DNA from 3 places in the Sphaerisporangium flaviroseum genome. Region 3 is predicted to be linked to each of the others. Evidence: riboswitches for the same ligand, from Rfam matches in the RefSeq annotation. Region 3 holds a riboswitch; each other region holds the start of a gene.

Region 1 (3,269 bases), on a different contig from region 3:
GCGTGGCCGGGCGCGAGCGCAGGTAGTACGTGGTCTTCAGCCCGGCCCGCCAGGCATAGGCGTACATCGACGAGAGCTTGCCGATGGTCGGGGTCGCCATGAACAGGTTCAGCGACTGCGACTGGTCGATGTACGGCTGGCGCGCGGCGGCCAGGTCGATCAGGGCCTTCTGCGGCAGCTCCCAGGCGGTGCGGTACAGCCTCTGGAGGTCCTGAGGGATCGAGGGGACGTCCTGGATGGACCCGTCGGCGCGCTTGACCGCGTCCCTGACCTGCGGCGTCCACAGCCCGCGCTCCTGGAGGTCCCTGACCAGGTAGCGGTTGACCTGGAGGAACTCACCCGACAGGGTCTCGCGCTTGAACACGTTGGACACCTGCGGCTCGACGCACTCGTAGCACCCCGCGATGGAGGCGATGGTCGCCGTGGGGGCGACGGCGAGCAGCAGGGAGTTGCGCAGGCCGGTCGCCGCGATCCTGTCGCGCAGGAGCGCCCACTCCTCCGGGTGGACCGGATCCGCCGCCGGGAAGTGGTCCAGGTGCAGCACTCCCCCGGCCGCCCGCGTGTCGGCGTACGAGGGGTGCGCCCCGAGCGCCCCGGCCAGGTCGGCGGAGGCCCCATAGGCGGCCAGCGCCATCTCCTCGGCGATCCGCGTGGACAGCGCGAGCGCCTCGGGCGAGTCGAAGGGCAGCCGCAGCGCGAAGAAGACGTCGGCCAGGCCCATCACGCCGAGCCCGATCGGCCGCCAGCGCTTGTTGGCGGCCTCCGCCTGGGGCGTCGGGTAGAACCCCCGGTCGATGGACCTGTCGAGGAACCGGACGGCCGTGGCCACCGTCGAGCGCAGCCGTGCCCAGTCGACCCCTCCCCGCTGGAGGTGGGCGGCGAGGTTGACCGAGCCGAGGTTGCACACGGCGGTCTCGGCGTCGCTGGTGACCTCGAGGATCTCGGTGCACAGGTTGGACAGGTGGATGACGTTCTCGGGCCTGGCCGTCTGGTTGGAGGCGCGGTTGGCGGCGTCCTTGAAGGTCATCCAGCCGTTGCCCGTCTGGGCGAGCGTGCGCATCATGCGGCCGTACAGGGTCCTCGCGGGCAACTGGCGGACGTACCGCCCGGCGGCCTCCGCCTCCCGGTACCTCGCGTCGAACTCGGCGCCCCACAGGTCGACCAGTTCCGGGACCTCCTTGGGGTCGAACAGCGACCACACGCTGTCGGCCTCGACCCGGCGCATGAACTCGTCGGGGATCCAGTTGGCCAGGTTGAGGTTGTGCGTGCGGCGCGCGTCCTCACCGGTGTTGTCGCGCAGCTCCAGGAACTCCTCCACGTCGGCGTGCCAGGGTTCGAGGTACACGCAGGCCGCGCCCTTGCGCCGCCCGCCCTGGTTCACCGCCGCGACGCTCGAGTCGAGCGTGCGGAGCCACGGCACGATGCCGTTGGAGTGCCCGTTGGTGCCCCTGATCAGCGAGCCGCGCGCCCGTACCCTGGTCCAGGAGATCCCGATCCCGCCTGCGTACTTCGACAGCCGCGCGACCTGGCCGTACCGCTCGTAGATGGCCTCCAGCTCGTCGCGGGGCGAGTCCAGCAGGAAGCAGGAGGAGAGCTGGGGCCGCCGCGAGCCGGAGTTGAACAGCGTCGGCGAGCTCGGCAGGTACGACAGAGTCGTCATCAGCCCGTACAGCTCCGCGGCCTCGGCGACGGTGCCGGCGAGCCCGCACGCCACGCGCAGGAAGAAGTGCTGCGGGGTCTCCAGCACGCCCCGGGTGACGGGGTGGCGCAGCAGGTAGCGATCGTAGACCGTCCGCAGCCCGAAGTACTCGAAGCGCGCGTCCCCTTCCGGGTCGGTCAGGTCGTCGAGCACGGTGGCGTTGTTCCGTACGAACTCGGCCAGGTCATCGTGGACCAGCCCGGCCTCGTGCGTGGCGGCGACCGACTCCGAGAACGACCGCACCCCGTGCGCCGCCGCCTCGGCGGCGATCTCCTCGGCCAGCAGACGGGCGGCGACCCGCGAGTTCGCGGGATCGGCGATGACCCGGGCCGCGGCCTCCTCGATGGCCAGCCGCCGGCCCTCCCGGGTCGTATCCTCCTGAGACGGCAGCGGCAAATCGCGTGTCACGGTCATGTGCTCTCCTCATAGCGTTCGGATCCTCGCTTGAGCGCACGCGTCGGAGCACGACCGCAGGCCTCGCCGCACGGGCACGCCGGTCACCCCCGCCGCGGCCCTCCCTCGAGGCCTGGACGACAACGTCACCGGCAGGTCTTCGGACTCGCGGGCGCTCTCACGTCCTGCCTACTGGCCGTCGCTTCCCAGGCCGCCGCGCGGCCCAGTGCTGTATGACGGCGGTCGTTCCCGCTCACCGCTGCGGGGCAGCCCCGGAATCACACCAGGTTCCCTCTTACGCCGCTCCAAAGAGCGAACCAGCAACGGTCAGGATCCTACATGTAGTGGCGCCCCCAACAACAACCCCTAGAAGTTGTGTCCGGTGTGGTAATCCAGGGTCACGATGCCCCGTACCGCACAGGGGCCGTCCGGCGTCAGACGCGAAGGCCGAGGTCCCCCAGCGCCCGGCTCAGCCGGTTGGATTCGATACGCAGCCACTGCCGGAAATCCTCGCCCTCCAGGTACAGCGGGGTCCATCCGTTACGCGCGCAGGTCTCTCTCCAGCGGGCCGACCCGGCGAGCTCGTGGCACAGGCCGACCAGGGCGTCACGGTCGTCGTCGGGCAGGCGGCCGACCCCGAGCAGGCCACGCCAGTTCGCGCAGTACAGATGCACATCGCACTCCAGCAGCGTCGGAGCCTCCACCCCCTGGATGCGGTCGGGCGAGGACACCGCGAGCACGTGCAGCTCTCCGGCCTGGACCCGCCGCCGTACTCCGGCGTGGCTGGAGAGCACCGCCCTCACCCGCCCGCCCTTGAGCGCCGTGATCGCCTCCTCGCCGGAGGGGTAGGCCACGTACTGGAGCAGCCGCGCGTCCACGCCGAGGCTCTGGGCGAGCATTCCGAACAGCATGTGGTCCACGCAGCCCGCCGCCCTGCCCGCCACCGCGAGGGCGGCCGGGTCCCGCCTCATGGCGTCGGCGAACGCGCCGAACGACGCCAGGCGCGAGGTGACGGGAACGACCAGCACCTCCCACTCGCCGCAGAGCCTGGCCAGCGGCGTGGTGCCGGAGAAGGCGCCCGCCGGCCGGACGGCCCGCACGGTGGCGACCAGCTCGGGCTCGGCCATCAGCAGCCGGCCGGTGGTGCGCGCGCGGGCGAACTCCGCCAGAGCGGCGT
Region 2 (3,269 bases), on a different contig from region 3:
CCCCGGGAGGGTGACGTACCAGGCCTCGTAGCGCGCGGCGGAGATCCGCACCGGGTTGCCGGACACCTGCTCCTCGGTGAGCCAGTCCTGGTCCTGGCCGCCGGCCGCGATGAGCGCGTGGATGAGCGCGTCACCGTCCTGGGCGGCCACTCCCGGCAGCCCGCCGTCGCCCTCGGGACCGATGTCGTACCCACGCTCCCGCAGCGCCGCCAGCAGACGGACCACGCTGGCGGGCGTGTCCAGCCCGACCGCGTTGCCGATGCGGGCGTGTTTGGTGGGGTAGGCGGACAGCATCAGGGCGATCCGCTTGTCCCGCGCGGGGATGTGGCGCAGGACGGCGTGCCGTACGGCGATGCCGGCGACCCGGGCGGCGCGTTCGGGGTCGGCCACGTAGACGGTCAGTCCTTCCTCGTCGACCTCCTTGAAGGAGAACGGGACGGTGATGATCCGTCCGTCGAACTCGGGGATGGCCACCTGGGAGGCGGCGTCCAGCGGGGACAACCCGTCGTCGCTCGCGAGCCAGCTCTCCCTGTCCCCGGTGAGGCACAGGCCCTGCAGGATCGGGACGTCCAGCCTGGCCAGGGCTCCCACGTCCCACGCCTCGTCGTCCCCGCCCGCCGAGACGGTCGCGGGACGGGTTCCACCCGCCGCGAGCACGGTGACGACCAGCGCGTCCACCTGGGCGAGCACGTCCAGCAGGCCGGCTTCGGCGGTGCGCAACGAGGCGCAGTAGACGGGCAGCGCCCGGCCCCCGGCACGCTCGATGGCATCGCACAGCGCCTCCACGAAGGCGGTGTTCCCCGCGACATGGTGAGCCCGGTAATACAACACCCCGACCACCGGCCGCCCTCCACACCCGACCCCCCGTACGGCCGCACCCACATCGACCCCGACCGCGGCCTCCCCGGTATCGGGCGCACGCGCGACCTCGACACCAGACCCCCGTACGGCCTCGCCGTGACCAGGCGCACGTGCCGCCTCGCCGCCGTCCGGAGTGTGCACGGCCTTGCTGGCACCCGGCGTGAATGTGCCCCTGCCGGTACCAGGCGCACGTGTGGCGCCGTCGGCCGCCGGCGGGCATTGCAGGATTCCCCAGGTCGGCGTTGCCGCCGGTGGGGCGAAGCCGTGACCCGTGAGCAGCAGGGTGTCGGTCAGGAACCGGTACAACTCGTCCAGATTGGCCGGACCGCCATGGGCCAGATAGGCGTGCGCCTCGGCGCACACGCCGCCGGGAACGGTGGACAGCTCCATCAACTCGGCGTCGGGAGCCTGCTCGCCGCCGAGCACGATGACCGGGCGGCTGCCCGCCAGCAGCGCGGCCAGCCCTTCCTCCCAGACGCGCCGGCCGCCGAGCAGCCGGACCACGACGAGTTCGACGCCTTCGAGCAGCGGGGCGAGGTCCTCCACGGCCAGCCGGGCCGGATTGCCCAGCCGGTACGGGGAGCCGCTCGCGCGGGCGCTGAGAAGGTCTGTGTCGGAGGTCGACAGCAGCAGGACAGGGAGATGGCGCACGGCACATCCTCACTCGGGGTCCGCGCCCCGGGTCGTGGGTCACACGGCCTGGAGTCTCCTGGCTCCCGGATCGACGCTCACCCCGGCCTTCCCGCCCGTTGCCGGGCCGTGGCCTTGAGTGGGGTTCGCTCCCCGGTGACAGTGGCGGGACCGCGCCGGATTCACACCGGCTTCCTCCTTTGTGCCGTCCTCCCCCATCAGACCACGGAGTCCGACTTAAGGCGAGAAGTAGGGTTAACATCCTGGACGTGGCTCTTGCCGATCCTTTGGGCTTTTCACCCCCACCGCACCCCGACGCGCCCCACCGATCGGCAGCCGACACTCCACACCAATCGCAGCCCGACTCCCATCAACCGCCAGCCGACGCTACACAGCGATCGCAGCCCGACTCCCATCAAGCGCCAGCCGACGCTGCACAGCGATCGCAAGTCGACGCGTCCCACCGATCGCGAATCGACGCTTCGCACCGATCGCGAGCCGACGCCTGCCCCGGTGCCCTCCAGACGCATCCGGCCGCGGACGGTGCGGTCGCACGCATCCGGATACCCGGTGGCCTCCTCACCGCCTCCCAGCTCCACGAACTGGCCGCCGCCGCAGCCTCCCTCGGCTCCGGCGTCATCGAACTGACCTCCCGCGCCAACCTGCAGGTCCGAGGGCTTCCCAGCAACCCCACCCCCGAGACAGGCGCCGCGGGCACCCCGCCGACCGAAGACGGCAGAAGGCCGGCAACCGAGGTACAGCCCGAGGACGGGAAGGGAACTGCGGAGGAACGTAGAACCCCGAACCAAGGCACCGGGGACGTACCCCAGACCGGGGACCGGGGGGAGATCGGGTTCGCTGGTCGGATGGCCGCCGCTGGGCTGCTTCCTTCGGCCACCCATGAACGGGTGCGCAACATCCTGGCCTCTCCCATGGCCGGACTCGACGGTCACGGCCTGATCGAGGTCGCGACGCTCGTACGCGAACTGGACCACGCGCTATGTGCCCGCCCAGCCCTCGCGGACCTACCCGGCCGCTTCCTGTTCGCCTTAGACGACGGGAGAGGCGACATGGCAATCCTCCCCACCGACGTGGCCTTCCTCCCCATCCCCACGCCCCACGGCACCACCGTCGAGGGAGTGCTGTTGCTGGCGGGTGAGGACTGTGGGCTGCGTGTCGGTCTGGCGGAAGCCGTACCCGCCATGATGGCGGCGGCGGAAGCGTTCTTGGACGAACGTGCCGCGCAGAAGTCGACGGCCTGGCGCATGGCCGAGCTCTACGACGGCCCGAGCCGGGTGGCGGCCCGGCTCATCGCCCGGGGAGACGCCCGATTGATCGCCCGGGGTGAGGTCCCTGCCAGTACCGAGGGAACGGCCCAGCTCCATCCCTGCCAAGCGGTCCATGAGGCGACCCCCGTACGGCCACCGGCAGCCGCACCGCCCTCACCCCCTGGGCCGGGCTCGACTCCTACTCCGTCCTCCACCCCTGCTCCGCGCTCGACTCCTACTCCGTCCTCCACCCCTGCTCCGCGCTCGACTCGTACTCCTCCTTCGCTTCCGCCCCCAGCCCAACCTTCGCGCCCGCCTGTGCCTCCGGTGGGATTCGTAGCGCAGTCCGCCGAGCGGGGTGCCCTGGTCGTACTGACACCGCTCGGGCGGTTGACGGCCGGTCAGGCGCACGCTCTCGCAGCGGCGGCCGAGGCCGGTCGGGGCGAGCTCCGGCTGACCCCGTGGCGGGGCGCGGTCGTACCGGGCGTGGCCAGAGCCGACGCCGGACGG
Region 3 (3,269 bases):
CCCCACACGCGGCTCGCCGGCGTGTGGGCACGCAGGCCCCGGTCCGCGGCCCGGCTCGGCGTCCCGGTCTACGAGCGGGTCGAGGAGCTCTTCGACGTCTGCGAGGCCGTCGCGTTCTGCGTGCCGCCGGGCGTGCAGGCCGAGCTGGCCGTACAGGCGGCCAAGGCGGGCAAGGCCCTGCTGCTGGAGAAGCCGCTCGCGGCCGACCTCGACGGCGCCAAGCGTCTCGCCGACGCCGTGGGCGAGGCGGGTGTCGCCTCCCAGATGGTGCTGACCTTCCGCTACTCGGCCGCCACCAAGGCGTTCCTGGAGCGGGTCCACGCGATCGAGCCGTTCGGCGGGTACGCGCTCAACATCTCCGGCGCCCTGCACACCATCGACTCCCCATGGCGCCAGGAGCGTGGCGCGATCCTCGACGTCGGCCCCCACATGATCGACATGCTCGACGCCGCGCTCGGGCCGGTCGTCGGGATCCGTGCCCACGGCCACACGCTCGGCTGGGTCGGGCTGATGCTGGAGCACCAGAGCGGCGCGGTCAGCGAGGCGTCGCTGACCATGGCCGCCCGCGTCGAGCACGGCGCCTCGCACCTGGCCGTCTTCGGCCGCCACGGCAGCGAGACCCTCGACGGCGGCGACCTCGGCTACGACGTCTTCCCCGACATGGTCGCCGAGTTCGCCCAGACCGTACGCCGAGGCGGCGGTCATCCCCTCGACGCCCACCACGGCCTCCGCCTCCAGCAGATCATCACCGCCGCCGAGTCCCAGCTGGGCTGAGCCGTACGAGCGGCGTCCACCCTCGGCCACGCGGCCGGGCGGGGAATGGCTGTGCGCTGCCGCCGGTCGTACCGGCGGTTCGGGAACGGTGGGGGTTTCGACCCGTCGTATCCGGTTGGCCGGTTCGTTGATACCGTTCGTTTGACGCGCAGCGTGTAGCGAAGTCCGGTGTGAGTCCGGCGCTGTCCCGCAACTGTGAGATCCCTCGGGGTCGAGCCAGGTCGCCTGCATGCCGCGCCGACGCCGTCAACCCTCGTGGAAAAGGGTGATCCGTCACATCACGGGTCTCTCGATTTCCCGGCAACAGGAGGAACTCTCGTGAGGCCCGTACGCACGGCCTTGGCGGGCGCGTTGCTGGGTGCGCTGACATTGGCCGGATGCGGCCAATCCAGCGGCACTTCGGACGCCGCTTCCGCCACCCCCACCCCCGCCGCGTCCTCGCAGGCCGCCGGTTTCCCCGTGACCGTCCAGGCCGGCAACGGCCCGGTCACCATCGGCAAGAAGCCCACGCAGATCGTCTCGCTCTCGCCGAGCGCCACGGAGAGCCTGTTCGCGATCGGCGCCGGGCCGCAGGTCCTCGCCGTCGACGACCAGTCGACCTACCCCGCCGACGCCCCCAAGACGGATCTGTCCGGTTTCAAGCCGAACGCCGAGGCGATCATCGCCAAGAAGCCCGACCTGGTCGTGCTCGCCAACGACACCGGCGGCGTCGTGGCGGCGCTCACCAAGGTCGGCGTCCCCGTCCTGCTCGAACCCGCCGCCACCAAGCTGGACGAGACCTACGACGAGATCGCCGACCTCGGAGCCGCCACCGGCAACAAGGCGAAGGCGGACGAGCTCGTCGCCGGAATGAAGCGGCAGATCGACGAGCTCGTCGCCGCCGCGCCCAAGGACAAGAAGCTCTCGTTCTTCCACGAGCTCGACAACACGCCGTACTCCGTGACCTCCAGCACCTTCATCGGCCAGATCTACGCTCAGTTCGGGCTGACCAACATCGCGGACGAGGCGCCGGACGCCGCCGGCGGGTATCCCAAGCTCTCCACCGAGTTCGTGGCCAAGGCCGACCCCGACCTGATCTTCCTGGCCGACACCAAGTGCTGCGGGCAGTCCAGGGACACGCTGGCCAAGCGTCCCGGTTGGGCGGGCCTGTCGGCGATCAAGAAGGAGCGGGTGTTCACGCTCGACGACGACATCGCCTCGCGCTGGGGACCTCGCGTGGTGGACTTCGTCAAGGTCGTCGACGAGGCCGTCAAGAGGGCCGCGGGCTGAGACCCGGCACACGCTCCCGGAAGGTGGCGGACCCCGGTGCCGGCGACCCGGGGGCGCCGGCCGGCGGGAGGGCACGCGGGGCCACGATGCGGCCGGGGCGGGGGAGGGCACGCGGGGCCACGATGCGGCCGGGGCGCGGGACGGCACGCGGGGCCACGATGCGGCCGGTGGCGCTCGCCGTCGCGCTCGTCGTGCTCGTGGCCTGCGTGCTGGCCGGTCTGATGATCGGCGCGGCTTCCATCCCCCTCAAGGGCATCGTGCTGGAACTGCTCGACCGGATGCCGTTCGTGTCGGTCGACTCGGGGCTCTCCCCTGTGGAGCGCGGACTGCTCTTCCAGCTCAGGATGCCGCGCGTGGTGCTCGCGGCCGTGGTCGGCGGGCTGCTGGCGATGGCGGGCGCCGGATACCAGGGCGTGTTCCGCAACCCGCTCGCCGATCCGTACCTGCTCGGCGCCGCCGCGGGAGCGGGCCTCACCGCGACCCTGATGATCGTGCTGATCCAGGTCGAAGGGCTGGTGCCGCTGGCCGCGTTCGGCGGGGCGATCGGCGGCGTGCTGCTGGCGTACGCGCTCGGCAACACCGCGGGCCGTGGTGGTGGCACGGCCACCCTCGTGCTCGCCGGCGTGGCCGTCTCCTCCTTCCTGTCCGCCCTGCAGGCGTTCGTACAGCAGATCCGCGTCGAGCAGTTGCAGCGGATCTACTCGTGGATCATGGGCGGCATCGGCGGCGACTGGTCGCAGGTGTGGCTCATCGCCCCCTACGCCCTGGTGTCGATGGTGATCCTGATCGCTCACGGGCGGCTGCTGGACGTGCTGTCCGTCGGCGACGACGAGGCGGTGAGCCTGGGCGTCAACGCGGCCCGCGTCAGGCTGGTCGTCCTGTGCGCGGCATCGCTCGCCACGGCGTCCGCCGTCGCGGTCAGCGGGCTCATCGGCTTCGTCGGCATCGTCGTCCCCCATGTCGTGCGCCGCCTCGCGGGCGCGTCGTACCGGATGGTGCTCCCGCTGTCACTGCTGGTCGGGGCGGCGTTCCTGGTGCTCGCCGACCTGGCCGCCCGCACCGTCCTGGCCCCGGCCGAGCTGCCGATCGGGGTCGTCACCGCCTTCATCGGCGCCCCCTTCTTCGTCGGCGTCCTCCGCGCGACAAGAGCGGTGGACGCGTGAGCGGGCGCGGAGGCGTGAGCGCGCCATGGGTCGGACGCGGCGGACGCGGCAACGTGGCGGCGG

What was found. Region 3 has a riboswitch for cobalamin ahead of ABD810_RS23510 (ABC transporter substrate-binding protein). Riboswitches for the same ligand answer to the same signal wherever they lie in the genome.
Region 1: it holds a riboswitch for cobalamin, as region 3 does, so the genes downstream of both, ABD810_RS10060 (ribonucleoside-diphosphate reductase subunit alpha) here and ABD810_RS23510 (ABC transporter substrate-binding protein) in region 3, are expected to answer to the same signal.
Region 2: it holds a riboswitch for cobalamin, as region 3 does, so the genes downstream of both, cobN (cobaltochelatase subunit CobN) here and ABD810_RS23510 (ABC transporter substrate-binding protein) in region 3, are expected to answer to the same signal.

What each region holds. Positions count from the first base shown of each region.
Region 1 covers NZ_BAAAZR010000002.1:866,470-869,738, reverse strand. Annotated here, with positions in the region: gene ABD810_RS10060 (ribonucleoside-diphosphate reductase subunit alpha) at 1-2,113, opposite strand, end outside; cobalamin riboswitch at 2,227-2,429, opposite strand; gene ABD810_RS10055 (Bug family tripartite tricarboxylate transporter substrate binding protein) at 2,527-3,269, opposite strand, start outside.
Region 2 covers NZ_BAAAZR010000020.1:224,098-227,366, forward strand. Annotated here, with positions in the region: gene cobN (cobaltochelatase subunit CobN) at 1-1,512, opposite strand, end outside; cobalamin riboswitch at 1,541-1,734, opposite strand; partial or broken gene ABD810_RS26495 (hypothetical protein) at 1,761-2,165, shown strand; gene ABD810_RS26500 (precorrin-3B synthase) at 2,358-3,269, shown strand, end outside.
Region 3 covers NZ_BAAAZR010000017.1:56,889-60,157, forward strand. Annotated here, with positions in the region: gene ABD810_RS23505 (Gfo/Idh/MocA family protein) at 1-774, shown strand, start outside; adenosylcobalamin (AdoCbl) riboswitch at 908-1,048, shown strand; gene ABD810_RS23510 (ABC transporter substrate-binding protein) at 1,093-2,043, shown strand; gene ABD810_RS23515 (FecCD family ABC transporter permease) at 2,166-3,206, shown strand.